Regions from separate parts of the Pseudomonas sp. NCHU5216 genome, predicted to be linked through region 1. Evidence: predicted binding sites of a transcription regulator. Region 1 holds the regulator's gene; the other holds the start of a gene.

Region 1 (7,950 bases):
GCCGATCTGGCCGAGCTGGTGCCCGAGGCGCGTATCGGCATCGGCCACGGACAGATGCGCGAGCGTGATCTCGAACAGGTGATGAGCGACTTCTACCACAAGCGTTTCAACGTGCTGGTGGCCTCGACCATCATCGAAACCGGCATCGACGTGCCCAGCGCCAACACCATCATCATCGAACGCGCCGACAAGTTCGGCCTGGCCCAGTTGCACCAGCTGCGCGGCCGCGTCGGTCGTAGCCACCACCAGGCCTATGCCTACCTGCTCACGCCGCCGCGCAAGAGCATGACCGAGGATGCGCAGAAGCGTCTGGAAGCCATCGCCGGCGCGCAGGATCTCGGCGCCGGCTTCATCCTCGCCACCCATGACCTGGAAATCCGTGGCGCCGGCGAACTGCTCGGCGACGGCCAGAGCGGGCAGATCCAGGCTGTGGGCTTCACCCTGTACATGGAAATGCTCGAGCGCGCGGTCAAGGCCATCCAGAAAGGCGAACAACCCAACCTCGAGCAGCCGCTGGGCGGCGGCCCGGAGATCAACCTGCGCGTGCCGGCGCTGATCCCCGAGGACTACCTGCCCGACGTGCATGCCCGCCTGATCCTCTACAAACGCATCGCCTCGGCCAGCGACGAGGACGGCCTGAAGGAACTGCAGGTGGAGATGATCGACCGCTTCGGCCTGCTGCCCGAGCCGACCAAGCACCTGATGCGCCTGACCCTGCTCAAGCTGCAGGCCGACAAGCTGGGCATCACCAAGGTCGACGCCGGCCCGCAGGGCGGTCGTATCGAATTCGCCGCGGAAACCTGCGTCGACCCGCTGACCCTGATCAAGCTGATCCAGGCCCAGCCAAAACGCTACAAGTTCGAAGGCGCCACCGTCTTCAAGATCCAGGTGCCGATGGAGCGCGCGGAAGAACGCTTCAACACCCTGGAAGCCCTGTTCGAGCGCCTCGCGCCCACCACCTGAAGGACTCTCCCATGACGCGCCCATTGCACCTGATTGCCCTGCTGCTCTGCCTGCTCGCCCCCAGCGCCTTCGCCGATCGCCTGTACCAGGTCGAGCTGCTGGTGTTCCGCCAGGGCGGCGAACCCGTGATAGCACCGAAGATCGCCCCGGACGACTGGGCCGGCAACGCCCTGCCGATCGGCGGTAGCGAACGCTCCACCGCGCTGAACGGCGAAGCGGCCAAGCTCAACCCCGGCAATGGCTACCAACTGCTGCTGCACAAGGCCTGGAGCCAGACCCTGGGCAACACCCCGAGTAGCGTCTCCATCACCAGCGGCGATGGCCAGCTCGGCCACTACCCGGTCGAAGGCACGCTGAACTTCGTGCAGGAGCGCTTCACCGACCTGAATCTGGATCTGTGGATCAACCACTTCAGCGCGGACGGCCTGGTCGAGGCCAGCGAACACATGAAGGTGAGCCAGCGCCTGAAAGACAACAGCCTGGCCTACCTCGACCATGGCAGCCTGGGCGCTCTGATTCGCATCAGCCCGCTCTGAGCGCACCACCCGACAGATGAAAGGGCCGCTCAGCGGCCCTTTTCATTCGTTCAAACAACCAATACCCGCGTCAGCACCGACCTGACCGTGCCCATACCCTGCTCCAGCACGCGCTCGATATCGGCCATGGTGATCAGGCCCGGCGCTTTGCCGGCAGCCGGGTTGACCACCAGCGCCAGGCAGGCGTAAGGCAGTTCCAGCTCACGGGCCAAGGCCGCCTCGGGCATGCCGGTCATGCCCACCAGATCGCAGCCATCACGCTCCAGACGCAGGACTTCCGCTGCCGTTTCCAGGCGTGGGCCCTGGGTGCAACCGTAGACGCCATGGTCACTGAAGGCCACGCCCTCGCTGCGCAGGGCAGTGATCAGCGCGGCGCGCAGGTCGGCGTCATAGGGCTCGCTGAAGTCGATATGGGTCACCCGCTCCAGCTCACCCTCGAAGAAGGTATGGCCGCGCCCGTAGGTGTAATCGATGAGCTGCTGCGGCACGCAGAAGTGGCCAGCCGGCATGGCCTGGGCAATGCCGCCGACCGCATTGACCGCGATGATGGCCTCGGCGCCGGCCTGCTTGAGTGCCCAGAGATTGGCGCGGTAGTTGATCTGATGCGGCGGGATACGATGTGGGTGGCCGTGACGCGCCAGGAACAGCACGGCGCGCCCACGCAGCTCACCCCGCAAGATTGGCGCCGATGGCGTGCCATAAGGCGTCTCCATGCTCAGCTCGGCCTCGATGCGCAGCCCTTCGAGCTGGGTCAGCCCACTGCCTCCGATGATGGCGTGCAGGGTCATCGGCGTCAGTCCAGCAACTGTGCGGCGCGCAGCGCGGCCATGGCCTGCGACCAGCGCGGCGCAGCGCGGTAATCGGTGCAGGCGTGACCGCGCCCGCGCATCCGCGCCAGGCGCGGCGGCGCCGTCACCTGCAAACGCTGCAGGGCAATCAGCGCCACCTCGGCGGCGGCCCGATCATTGCACACCAGGCCCATGTCGCACCCGGCACTCAGCGCAGCCTCGATGCGCTGCCCGGCATCACCGGCCACATGGGCACCGGCCATGGACAGGTCATCGCTGAAGATCACCCCGTCGAAACCCAGCTCGCCACGCAGAATCTCCTGCAGCCAACGGCGTGAGAAACCGGCGGGCTGATCATCCACCTCGGGGTAGATGACGTGCGCCGGCATCACCGCATCCAGGGCCCCACCGAGCAAGCGGAACGGCTGCATGTCACAGGCACGAATCTCATCGAGGCTGCGCTCGTCCACCGGAATGGCGACATGGGAGTCGGCCTCGGCCCAGCCATGCCCCGGGAAGTGCTTGCCGGTCGCCGCCATGCCGGCCTGGTGCATGCCACGGATGAAGGCACCGGCCAGCGTGGCGGCACGCTGCGGGTCGCCGTCGAAGGCGCGACTACCGACCACCGCGCTGCGCTGATGATCGAGGTCGAGCACCGGGGCGAAACTCAAGTCCAGCCCCACCGCCAGCACTTCGGTGGCCATCAGCCAGCCACAGTGTTCGGCAAGGGCTTCGGCATTGTCGTTGTCGGCAATGGCACGCATCGCCGGCAAACGCACGAAGCCCTGGCGCAGGCGCTGCACGCGGCCGCCCTCCTGATCCACCGCCAGCAGCAGATCCGGGCGCACGGCACGAATGCTCTGGCACAACTCGCGCACCTGGCGCGGTGATTCGATATTGCGAGCGAAGATGATCAGGCCGCCCACCTCGGGCTGGCGCAGCATCTGGCGATCCTCGGCGGTCAGCCAGGTGCCAGCGACATCCATCATCAAAGAGCCTTGCATAGGGATATTCCTTATTGAAAATCTTGGCCTGCGGCCCACTGCGGGCATGACGCCTCGTCGATGCGCACCGGGCAATGCAGCGGCACGCACTCGAACAGCGTCAACATGTCGGCGTTACGCATGCGCACGCAGCCATGGGACAACGGCTCCCCCATGGGTTCCGTATCCGGTGTGCCGTGCAGGTAGATATAGCGGCGAAAGGTGTCCACCTCGCCCAGACGGTTGCGCCCCAGCTCCAGGCCACTAAGCCAGAGAATGCGGGTCAGTATCCAGTCGCGCCCGGGAAACTGCTGGTGCAACTCGGGTGACCAGACCTCCCCCGTCCAGCGTCGCCCTCGCAGCACCGCCGCCAGCGGCAGCCCGGCGCCGATACGCGCACGTACCTGATGCAGGCCGCGCGGTGTGCAGCCACTGCCATTGCGCTCGCCGGGGCCATTGAGCGCTGTGGAAACGGCAAAGCGCACGCGCAGACGCCCGGCAGCAAAGCCATAGAGCATCTGATCGGCCAGGGAAATGTGCAATGAATCGAGATTCGCCATGCCCGCTAGCTTAGCGGATGACTCAAGGCGAGCCCACCGCTCTCACGCCTTGGCGGGCACGCTCACAGGCTTGTTCCGGGGCTTGAGCTGAGCGCCTGCCAGCAGAGGATCGGCAACACCGCTATCAGCGCGCATGCCGGCAGCCAGAAAGGGCACCATCATGCGCATGACCTGCTCGATGGAGGTGTGCACACCGAAATCGGTTTCGGCCATCGCCCGCAGCGCCTTGATCCCGGACATGCTGAACGCCGCCGCACCGAGCATGAAGTGCACGCGCCAGAACAGCTCCAGCGGCGGGATGCGCGGTGCGGCATCGTGCACCAGCAGCATGTAGCGGCGGAATACCTTGCCGTAGACCTCTTCCAGGTACTTGCGCAGGTGCCCCTGGCTCTGGCTGAAGGCCAGGCCGAGCAGGCGCATGAAGATGGACAGATCGTTGCCGCTGCGCGGTTTCACCGCCAGCGCCTGCTCCACCAGCAATTCCAGCAGCTCTTCGAGCGTAGCCGGGGTATCGCTCTTGGCCTGACGGCGGTCGAGCTCCTTTTCCAGGCTGGCGCAGAAGGGGCCGAGAAAGCGCGAGAAGACAGCCTGAATCAGCGCCTTCTTCGAGCCGAAGTGGTAGTTCACCGCCGCCAGGTTGACACCGGCCTTGCTAGTGATCAGGCGCAACGAGGTTTCGGCGAAGCCCTTTTCCGCGAACAGCTGTTCCGCAGCATCGAGAATGCGTTCAACGGTTTCCGACTGAGCCATGAATGATCACCTGACAAACACTTGTTTGAAACATACGTTTCAGCCCATCGAATTGTCAAGCCGCGCGAGCCGGATTTTGTCCGAGCAGTCACAGCATACAACAGGCAATGACGCCCATAGCGGGCGACAAGTTACAGACCCGCGCAAGCACACTGAAATTGATGATTGCCAAGCCACGCTTACTGTATATAATCCCAGTCACTGTATAAAAAGACAGAGCCCAGCCATGCTGAAACTGACGCCACGCCAAGCTGAAATCCTTGCCTTCATCAAGCGCTGCCTGGAAGACAATGGCTACCCCCCTACCCGCGCGGAAATCGCCCAGGAGCTGGGGTTCAAGTCGCCCAACGCGGCAGAAGAGCACCTCAAGGCCCTGGCCCGCAAGGGCGCCATCGAGATGACCCCAGGCGCCTCACGCGGCATCCGCATCCCCGGTTTCGAGCCTGGCGCCGCCAACGAGGACGATGGCCTGCCGGTGATCGGTCGCGTCGCCGCCGGTGCCCCTATCCTCGCCCAGCAGCATGTCGAAGAATCCTGCCAGATCAACCCGGCCTTCTTTCAGCCCAGAGCCGACTATCTGCTGCGTGTGCGCGGCATGAGCATGAAGGACATCGGCATCTTCGACGGCGACCTGCTCGCCGTGCATACCACCCGCGAAGCGCGCAACGGCCAGATCGTCGTCGCCCGCATCGACGACGAGGTGACGGTCAAGCGCTTCAAGCGCGAAGGCAATAAGGTCTGGCTGATTGCCGAGAACCCGGAATTTTCCCCGATCGAAGTGGATCTCGAACATCAGGAACTGGTGATCGAAGGTCTGAGCGTCGGCGTGATTCGCCGCTAAGCGCCACAGGAGGCTCCCATGCACATGCAGCAGTCGTTCGAGCGCCCGCAACTCCCCCTGTTCGATGCCTTTCTCAGCGCTACCCCCAGCGACGCCCTGCTGGGCGATGCAGCAGACGACCAGGGTTTCAGCGAACTGGCATTACGCGGCGCAGCCGGCCACTGCCTGCACCTGCTGGCCCCGATCCTGCGCGAACTGAGCCAGGATCAGGACGCCCGCTGGCTGACCCTGGTAGCGCCACCGGCCAGCCTGACCCAGGCCTGGCTGCGCGACGCCGGCCTCAACCGCGAACGCATTCTGCTGCTGCACCCGCGCCAGGGCCAAAGCGCACTGGAGCTGGCCGAAGAAGCGCTCAAGCTGGGCCGCAGCCATACCGTGATCAGTTGGCTACACCCAGTCGAGCGCAGCACCCGGCTACGCCTGGCCAAAGCCGCGCGAGCCGGCCAGGCACAGAGCCTGAATATCAGCCTGGGCTGACAAGCTGCAAGCTGCAAGCTGCAAGCTGCAAGCTGCAAGCTGCAAGCTGCAAGCTGCAAGAGCCTCAGGCCGGACGACGATTTGTCAAATGATTTGGCCTATGGATCGGTGTTGCAGCCCAAAGAAAAGCCCCTCCTGACGGAGGGGCTTTTTGCTCTTGCTTGTCGCTTGCGGCTTGCGGCTTGCGGCTTGCAACTCGTCACTGCATCAGTGCAGAACGCGCGGCGACTCTTCTTCCTCGGCCACCAACTCACCTTCGGCCATGCGACCGGCCATCTGCACGCCGACATTGAGCATGGCCTTGGCCACCTCGATATGTTGACCCTGCAGAAAAGCCTTGGCATCGGCAGAGAAATCCAGGGTTACCAATGCCTCCTCATCCTCTGCACGGCGCAAGGCGATACGCCCATCGGGCAGTTCGACGATTTCCAGAAAGGATGTAGGCATGGCTCGGTCTCTTTGCAAAAAACATGAAATTGTAACAGCCGGCCCGGCTCAACCCCAGCCCACTCGTCCAGATAACGCGCTCAGCACTCGCTGAGGCCCTCACGAAAACGCAGCACCAGGCCCCTGAGCTGCTGACGCCAGGCCTCGATGTCGTCCAGGCTCAGCTCTGCAGGCTCTTCACCGACGCTGACCGCTGTGATCAACGGCATGGCCGGGTCAACCTTGGCCTTGCGCTCTTCGCGCGGCGGCTGGAACAGCGCGGCATAGGCCGCCAGCAACTGCGCCAACCAGGTTTCGCTCTGCTGAGCCAATTCAACCAGCTCGGCCAGCTCGGGGCTGGGCGTAGCCTCTAGTACCGCCTGCTGCACGAAGACCTCGACACGAGAAGGGGCAGCCTCGCTCATGCGGTAGTAACCGGCAATCTCGTGGCACAGCCCCAGCAGCCCACCGTAGAGATGGAACAACGCGGCCTCGCGCTCGGCCTGCACCAGCGCCTGCAAGTTGAAGGCATTGGAGGTTTCGGCCTTGCGCCAGTTGTCCAGGGCAATACCGGCGAAGAAGATCTTCTGATTGGTGCGGGTGTAGATTTCTTTGGCCATCGCGATGCCCTCCACAGCAGATCGACTCATGATACGCGCACCGGCAGGGGCTGGTGCGCATCTCGTCAGGCATTCGCCATCAATTGCCCCTCAAGCGAGCCGGCAATGAGGCTCGGCAGGCGTTCAGCCAGTGCGGACGCGTGTCAGCGCTTGTCCTCGACCTTCCACTTGCCGCCATCGTAGAAGGCACGCCAGCCAGTCGGCTTGCCGTCCACTTCGGACTGCACGTACTGTTCCTTGGTCTTGCGGCTGTAACGAATCACCGTCGGACGGCCATCCGGATCCTTCTGCGGCGCGTCGCAGAGGAAGTGGTACTTGGGATCGATCTCGTGCTTGTGCGGAACGATCTCCAGCACCAGCGGTGCACGGGTTTCGCGGTTCTTGGGGAACTGGCTGGCGGCGAGGAACAGCCCCGAGGCGCCATCGCGCAGCACGTAGGTGTCATCCACCTTCTCGCACTTGAGCTCCGGCATCTCCACCTTGTCCATCTTCGGCGGCGCGGCTTCACCGTTCTTGAGCAGCTTGCGGGTGTTCTTGCAGCTTGGGTTGGTGCAGCCGAAGAACTTGCCGAAGCGGCCGGTCTTGAGCTGCATCTCGCTGCCGCACTTGTCGCATTCCAGGCTCGGGCCTTCATAACCCTTGATGCGGTACTGACCCTGCTCGATTTCGTAGCCGGTGCAGTCCGGGTTGTTGCCACAGATGTGCAGCTTGCGGGTTTCGTCCAGCAGGTAGGCATCCATGGCGGTGGAGCAGATCGGGCAGCGGTGCTTGCCCAGCAGCACGCGGGATTCGGACTCGCCCTCGTCATCGGCGGCGATCTCGTCACCCGGCACCAGGTTGATGGTGGCCTTGCAGCGTTCCTTCGGCGGCAGCGCATAGCCGGAGCAGCCCAGGAACACGCCAGTGGAGGCGGTACGAATCATCATCGGCCGACCACACTCGCGGCAGGGGATGTCGGTCAGGGTCGGCTGGTTGGCGCGCATGCCGCCCTCACCCGCCTCGGCGG
Region 2 (7,950 bases), on a different contig from region 1:
GTCCGCCTGTTACTGTGCGTCGGTATCCAGCGGCTCTGGCGTCGGCACCGGCACGGTTTCCACCTGATCCACCTCGCGCTGGATCTGCTCCAGCAGCGAGCCCGGGGCGGCAGGCTTGTCATCCTGCGGCTTGGTGGGTTGAGCGGTGCTGGTATCGCTGCCAGCGCCCATGATGGCTTGGTCACGGCTGACACCGGGCATGAAGTCACCCGCCAGACCGATGAGCTGGTCGCTGCCGTCGAACACTAGGCTGACGCGTTCCTGCTGACGTTCGCCGCCGCCTGGCTGGATGCTGTACAGGTAGTCCCAGCGGTCAGCATGGAAGGTATCGGTGATCAGCGGATTGCCCATGATAAACCGCACTTGGCGCCGGGTCATTCCTGGGCGTAGCTGGTCTATCATGTCCTGCGTCACGACATTGCCCTGTTGAATGTCGATCTTGTAAACCCCGGGGAATGAACAACCGGCGAGTGCGAAGAGCCCGGTCAGTGACAGGCTGGTCAGCAAGAGCTTGGTTTTTTGCATCGGAGGGTGACTTCCACTATCTTGGGCATCTTGAACCCCGGATCATACCCGTATTAAGGGAGGCTGCGAAAGCAGCCCCTACGAGAAAGCAGACCATGGTTGAAAATAACGAACTGCGCAAAGCTGGACTGAAAGTGACTCTGCCACGAGTCAAAATCCTGCAGATGCTCGACAATGCTGAGTATCGCCACATGAGCGCAGAAGATGTCTACAAGGCGCTGATGGAGGCGGGTGAGGATGTCGGCCTGGCCACCGTCTACCGCGTGCTGACTCAGTTCGAGGCCGCCGGTCTGGTCGTGCGTCATAACTTCGACGGCGGTCATGCGGTGTTCGAACTGGCCGACAGCGGCCACCACGACCACATGGTCTGCGTCGATTCCGGCGAGGTGATCGAGTTCTTTGATTCCGAGATCGAGAAGCGCCAGAAGGAGATCGTCAGGGAGCATGGCTTCGAGCTGGTCGACCACAATCTGGTGCTGTACGTGCGCAAGAAGAGCTGATGCTTCTGTTGCAATGAATGAAAAGGCGACCCTCGGGTCGCCTTTTTTATTGCCGTAGCCCGGATGCAATCCGGGACGGACTTGCATCCGGGCTACGCACTCATTTGTAGGAGCGAGCTCTGCTCGCGAACGGAGTTGAGGTCGCAAGCTTCGCGAGCAGAGCTCGCTCCTACAAGGGCTAAGCATTGGCCGTAGCCTTGGGTTCTATCTGGGCAACAGGCTCTAGGCGGCCTGGGCGCTGGTGACCATCTTGCGCGCGTGAGCCAGGGATTCCTCGGTCAGGTCGACGCCGCCAAGCATGCGGGCGATTTCCTCGACGCGGCCGTTCTCGTCCAGCTTGCTCACGGCGGTGGAGGTGGCATCGACGCCGCGGCGCTTGTGCACGAACAGGTGCTGATGACCCTGGGCGGCCACTTGCGGCAGGTGGGTGACGCACAGCACCTGGCCGCGTTCGCCCAGGCGGCGCAGCAGTTGCCCGACCACCTCGGCGGTGGGGCCGCCGATGCCCACGTCCACTTCGTCGAATACCAGGGTCGGTACGCGCGAGGTCTGCGCGGTGATCACCTGGATCGCCAGGCTGATGCGCGACAGTTCGCCGCCCGAGGCCACCTTGGCCAGACCGCGCAGCGGCTGCCCCGGGTTGGCGCTGACCAGGAACTCCACGGCTTCCAGGCCATGGCCGTTGGGTTCGGCATTGTCCAGCGGTTGTAGCTGGATGCTGAAGCGCCCACCCGGCATGCCCAGCGTCTGCATCTCCTCTTGCACGGCGGTGGCCAGGCGTTCGGCTGCGCTGCTGCGCAGGTTACTGAGTTCCGCGGCCTTCTCCTGGTAATGACGCTCGTAGGCGGCCAGCTCTTCGGCCAGGCGCTCGCCGGCTTCGTCGTCGGCATTGAGGCTTTCCAGCTCCTCGAACAATTGCTGTTGCAGGGCTGTCAGTTCGTTGGGCTGGATGCGGTGCTTGCGCGCCAGGGTATAGATGGTGTCCAGGCGCTCTTCGAGAAACTGTTGGCGCTGCGGGTCGGCATCGAAGTGATCGACGAAGCGGTTCAGCTCGCCTACGGCTTCCTCGACCTGGATCTGGGCGTTGGCCAGCAGGTTGCTGGCTTCGCCCAGGGCGCCGCCCTGGCCTGCGAAGGCGCCGAGGCGGTTGAGGCTGGCGGTGAGCGCCGAGAGCACGTTGCCGGCGTCGCTCTCGCTGCACAGGTCGAGCACCTGGCGGCAGGCGCCGAGCAGGGCTTCGGCATTGCTCAGGGCCTTGTGCTCCTGCTCGAGCTGTTCCAGCTCGTTCTCGCCCAGGGCGAGGTTCTCCAGTTCTTCGAGCTGGTAGCTGAGCAACTGGTGGCGGGCGCGTTGTTCGTCGCCCTGGCTGGAGATGCGCTCCAGCTCGTTGCGCGTCTGCTTCCAGCGTTGCGCGGCGAGCTGCACCTGGCGCGCCAGTTCCTGGCTGCCGGCGTAATCGTCGAGCAGGCGGCGGTGGGTGTCGCTCTTGAGTAGCGATTGGTGTTCGTGCTGGCTGTGGATGTCGATGATCAGCTCGCCCAGCGCCTTGAGATCGGCCTGCGGGCAGGGGCTGCCGTTGATGTAGCCGCGTGAGCGGCCCTCGGCGGTGATCACCCGGCGCAGGATGCACGGGCCGTCGTTGTCCAGGTCGCGTTCGGCGAGCCAGGCGCGGGCTTCGGGGATGTCCGCCAGGTCGAAGCTGGCGAGGATGTCCGCCTTGTCCGCGCCGGGGCGCACCACGGCGCTGTCGGCGCGGTCACCCAGGCACAGGCCGAGGGCGTCGAGCATGATCGACTTGCCGGCGCCGGTTTCGCCGCTGATGGCGCTCATGCCGGCGTCCAGCTCGAGATCCAGATGGTCGACGATGGCGTAGTTGTGGATGGACAGGTGCACCAGCATGGCGAACGCTCCCGAATTGATGTCTGGTTATTTATACAGTGTTTTTTCTGGTGCTGACAATCCTCCTTTATCGCCCCTTGAAAGCTGTGGAATTGGCTCCATATAGGCGGCAGGTGCGCGGTTCGGATCCGCGCCGATTCATTCGAGAGGAGAGAGGCATGGCTGACGAACAGAACCTGGATACGCAGAACCCCGAGGCGCAGGCAGCGGAGAATGCCGCGTCGAGCGATGATCTGGCGGCTCGCGTGCAGGCCCTGGAAGAGCAGCTGGCAGCGGCGCAGGATCAGTCGTTGCGCATGGCGGCCGAGCTGCAGAACGTGCGTCGTCGCGCCGAGCAGGATGTGGAGAAGGCGCACAAGTTCGCCCTGGAAAAATTCGCCAACGACCTGCTGCCGGTGGTCGACAGCCTGGAGCGCGGCCTGGAGCTGTCCAGCCCGAACGACGAAGCGCTCAAGGCCGTGCGCGAAGGCATGCAACTGACCCTCAAGCTGTTCATCGACACCCTGGCCCGGCATTCGCTGGAGGCGCTCGACCCGCACGGTGAGCCGTTCAACCCGGAGCATCACCAGGCCATGGCGATGGAAGAGAGCACCAAGGTCGAGCCGAACTCCGTGCTCAAGGTGTTCCAGAAGGGCTATCTGCTCAATGGTCGCCTGCTGCGCCCGGCCATGGTCGTGGTCAGCAAGGCACCGACCACGCCGCCGCCGTCCATCGACGAGCAGGCTTGAAATATCCGGGGGCGACCCCATCTCTGAGTCAAGCGTTTTAGTGCTACCGGCGCCTGCGAAACGAGGCGGCGGGAAAATCAAAGTTTCGGGAGAACATTCATGGGCAAAATCATCGGTATCGACCTGGGGACTACCAACTCCTGCGTCTCCATTCTGGAAAACGGCAACGTCAAGGTGCTGGAGAACGCCGAAGGCGCTCGCACCACGCCGTCCATCATTGCTTACGCCAACGATGGCGAAATCCTGGTTGGCCAGTCCGCCAAGCGTCAGGCAGTGACCAACCCGCACAACACCCTGTACGCGGTGAAGCGTCTGATCGGTCGTCGTTTCGACGAGGACGTGGTGCAGAAAGACATCGGCCTGGTGCCGTACAAGATCGCCAAGGCCGACAACGGTGATGCCTGGGTCGAGGTCAACGGCCAGAAGATGGCACCGCCGCAGATCAGCGCCGAAGTGCTGAAGAAGATGAAGAAAACCGCCGAGGACTACCTGGGCGAGCCGGTGACCGAAGCGGTGATCACCGTTCCGGCCTACTTCAACGACAGTCAGCGTCAGGCCACCAAAGACGCCGGTCGCATCGCCGGCCTCGACGTCAAGCGCATCATCAACGAGCCGACCGCGGCTGCGCTGGCCTATGGCATGGACAAGGCCAAGGGCGACCACACCGTGATCGTCTATGACCTGGGCGGCGGTACCTTCGACGTGTCGGTGATCGAGATCGCCGAAGTCGACGGCGAGCACCAGTTCGAGGTGCTGGCCACCAACGGTGACACCTTCCTCGGTGGTGAGGACTTCGACATCCGCCTGATCGATTACCTCGTCGACGAGTTCAAGAAAGAAACCGGCATGAACCTCAAGGGCGACCCGCTGGCCATGCAGCGCCTCAAGGAAGCCGCCGAGAAGGCCAAGATCGAGCTGTCCTCGAGCCAGTCGACCGACGTCAACCTGCCGTACATCACCGCAGACTCCACCGGGCCGAAACACCTGAACGTGAAGATTTCCCGTTCCAAGCTGGAAGCGCTGGTCGAGGATCTGGTGCAGCGCACCATCGAGCCGTGCCGCACTGCGCTGAAGGACGCCGGTATCGACGTCGGCAAGATCGACGACGTGATCCTGGTCGGCGGTCAGACCCGCATGCCGCTGGTACAGAAAACCGTTGCCGAGTTCTTCGGCAAGGAGCCGCGCAAGGACGTCAACCCGGACGAAGCCGTGGCCATGGGTGCTGCCATTCAGGGCGCCGTGCTGGCCGGTGACGTCAAGGACGTGCTGCTGCTCGACGTCTCCCCGCTGACCCTGGGTATCGAAACCATGGGCGGAGTGATGACTCCGCTGATCGAGAAGAACACCACCATCCCGACCAAGAAGTCGCAGGTGTTCTCCACTGCTGATGACAACCAGAGCGCCGTGACCATTCACGTGCTGCAGGGTGAGCGCAAGCAGGCCGTACAGAACAAGTCCCTGGGCAAGTTCGACCTGGCCGAGATTCCGCCGGCTCCGCGTGGCGTGCCGCAGATCGAAGTGACCTTCGACATCGATGCCAACGGCATCCTGCACGTGTCCGCCAAGGACAAGGCCACCGGCAAGCAGCAGTCCATCGTCATCAAGGCCAACTCCGGCCTGTCCGACGAGGAAATCGAGCGCATGGTGCGTGACGCCGAGGCTAACGCCGAGGAAGACCGCAAGTTCGAGGAGTTGGCCACCGCGCGCAACCAGGGCGATCAACTGGTGCATGCCTCTCGCAAGATGATCACCGAGGCGGGCGACAAGGCCACTGCCGACGAGAAGGCGGCCATCGAGAAGGCCATCGGCGAACTGGAAGTGGCCATCAAGGGCGACGACAAGGAAGCCATCGAAGCCAAGATGAACGCCCTGTCCGAGGCCACCACGCCGCTGGCGCAGAAGATGTACGCCGAGCAACCGCAAGCCGGTGCTGCCCAGGCGGACGCTGCCGATGCCAAGGATGCCGGTGACGACGTGGTCGACGCCGAATTCGAAGAGGTCAAGGAGAACAAGTAAGGTCAGCGGCCTCGCGCCGCGCCTTCTTTCGCTCCGACCCGTCGTCCGCGGCGGGCAGGATTCGCCGCGCGGGAGCTCTCTCCCGCGTCGGCGTATCTGGAGCTCACGAATCTGAGAGTGCAGCACAACTATGGCAAAACGAGACTATTACGAAGTCCTGGGCGTGGAACGCGGCGCCAGCGAGGCCGACCTGAAGAAGGCCTACCGCCGCCTGGCGATGAAGTACCACCCGGATCGCAACCCGGACGACAAAGAGGCCGAGGATCGCTTCAAGGAGGCCAATGAGGCTTATGAAGTGCTCTCCGATGCGGCCAAGCGCTCGGCTTATGACCAGTACGGTCATGCCGGCGTCGACCCGCAGATGGGCGGCGCTGGCGGTGCCGGTTTCGGCGGCGCCAACTTCTCCGACATCTTCGGCGACGTGTTCAGCGATTTCTTCGGCGGTGGCCGTGGCGGTTCCCGTGGCGGCGCTCAGCGCGGCTCGGATCTGCGCTACACCCTGGAGCTGGATCTGGAAGAGGCGGTGCGTGGCACCAACGTGACCATTCGCGTGCCGACCCTGGTCGGTTGCAAGACCTGCGATGGCACGGGTGCCAAGAAAGGCACCAGCCCGGTGACCTGTACCACCTGTGGGGGTATTGGTCAGGTACGCATGCAGCAGGGCTTCTTCTCCGTGCAGCAGACCTGCCCGCGCTGCCATGGCACCGGCAAGATGATCACCGACCCCTGTGGCAGTTGCCATGGTCAGGGCCGTGTGGAAGAGAGCAAGACACTGTCGGTCAAGGTGCCGCCAGGCGTCGACACCGGCGACCGCATTCGCCTGTCCGGCGAGGGCGAGGCGGGTGCTCATGGCGGCCCGGCCGGCGACCTCTATGTGGTGGTCAACGTGCGCGAGCACGCGATCTTCCAGCGTGACGGCAAGCACCTGTACTGCGAGGTGCCGATCAGCTTCGCCGACGCAGCCCTGGGTGGCGAGCTGGAAGTGCCGACCCTCGATGGTCGGGTCAAGCTGAAGATCCCTGAAGGCACCCAGACCGGCAAGCTGTTCCGCCTGCGTGGCAAGGGCGTGGCCCCGGTACGCGGTGGTGCGGCAGGCGACCTGATGTGCCGGGTGGCGGTGGAAACACCGGTCAACCTGAACAAGCGCCAGCGCGAACTGCTCGAAGAGTTCCGCAAGTCGCTGCAGGGCGACGACTCCCATTCGCCCAAGGCCAATGGCTGGTTCGAGGGCGTGAAGCGCTTCTTTGGTGACGTTTAACTGAGCATCAAGCTGCAAGCCACAAGCTGCAAGAGGTATTGCGCTTGGCTTGTAGCTTGAGGCTTGCAGCTTGGAGCTGATGCTATGCAACGTATCGCAGTGATGGGCGCCGCCGGGCGCATGGGCAAGACCCTGATCGAGGCCGTCAGCCAGGCCGAGGGCGCCAGGCTCAGCGCGGCCATCGACCGCGCCGACAGCAGCCTGATTGGCGCCGACGCCGGTGAGCTGGTCGGCCTTGGCAAGATCGGCGTGACCCTGGTGGGTGACCTGGCGACGGTGGTCGATGACTTCGACGTGCTGATCGACTTCACCCATCCATCGGTGACCCTGAAGAATCTGGAAGTCTGCCGTCAGGCCGGCAAGGCCATGGTCATTGGCACCACAGGTTTTACTGTGGAAGAGAAGCAGCAACTGAGCGACGCGGCCAAGCAGATTCCCATCGTCTTCGCTGCCAACTTCAGCGTGGGCGTCAACCTATGCCTGAAGCTGCTGGATACCGCTGCCCGTGTGCTGGGCGATGACGTGGATATCGAGATCATCGAAGCTCACCACCGGCACAAGGTCGACGCACCGTCCGGCACCGCGCTGCGTATGGGGGAGGTGGTCGCCGACGCGCTGGGGCGTGATCTGCAGAAGGTCGCCGTCTACGGTCGCGAAGGCCAGACCGGCGCGCGTGAGCGTGAAACCATCGGCTTCGCCACCGTGCGTGCCGGCGACGTGGTGGGCGATCACACCGTACTATTCGCCGCCGACGGCGAGCGCGTGGAGATCACCCACAAGGCCTCCAGTCGCATGACCTTCGCCAAGGGCGCCGTGCGTTCGGCACTGTGGCTGGCCGGACGTGATGCCGCGCTGTATGACATGCAGGACGTGTTGGGGCTGAGGTGAGCGGCAAGCCTCAAGCGACAAGCTGCAAGTAAGGGCTTGACGACCCAGGGCGGACTTTTGCGCTGATGAGCTTGCAGGGGGCGGCCATCCGTATTGCAGCTTGGAATTCGGGTGGACCGAAAAAGGCTTTTCCTGT

The links. Region 1 encodes LexA, which represses DNA repair genes until DNA is damaged. Its sites were predicted from a motif close to CTGTNTNNNNANACAG; they were not measured.
Region 2: a site for LexA is predicted at 2,948-2,963, ahead of recN (DNA repair protein RecN). Genes of this name have one in related genera too.

Annotation. Positions count from the first base shown of each region.
Region 1 is NZ_JBQLIX010000017.1:64,780-72,729, reverse strand. Features, by position in the region: gene mfd (transcription-repair coupling factor) at 1-963, shown strand, start outside; gene ACSVIK_RS13960 (CsiV family protein) at 975-1,499, shown strand; gene ACSVIK_RS13955 (S-methyl-5'-thioinosine phosphorylase) at 1,550-2,287, opposite strand; gene nagZ (beta-N-acetylhexosaminidase) at 2,293-3,291, opposite strand; gene ACSVIK_RS13945 (L,D-transpeptidase family protein) at 3,303-3,830, opposite strand; gene ACSVIK_RS13940 (TetR family transcriptional regulator) at 3,873-4,580, opposite strand; gene lexA (transcriptional repressor LexA) at 4,807-5,421, shown strand; gene sulA (SOS-induced cell division inhibitor SulA) at 5,440-5,898, shown strand; gene ACSVIK_RS13925 (hypothetical protein) at 6,106-6,345, opposite strand; gene ACSVIK_RS13920 (DUF6586 family protein) at 6,426-6,944, opposite strand; gene topA (type I DNA topoisomerase) at 7,088-7,950, opposite strand, start outside.
Region 2 is NZ_JBQLIX010000022.1:57,327-65,276, forward strand. Features, by position in the region: gene ACSVIK_RS16170 (outer membrane protein assembly factor BamE) at 10-525, opposite strand; gene fur (ferric iron uptake transcriptional regulator) at 621-1,025, shown strand; gene recN (DNA repair protein RecN) at 1,248-2,924, opposite strand; gene grpE (nucleotide exchange factor GrpE) at 3,083-3,652, shown strand; gene dnaK (molecular chaperone DnaK) at 3,752-5,668, shown strand; gene dnaJ (molecular chaperone DnaJ) at 5,799-6,926, shown strand; gene dapB (4-hydroxy-tetrahydrodipicolinate reductase) at 7,011-7,814, shown strand.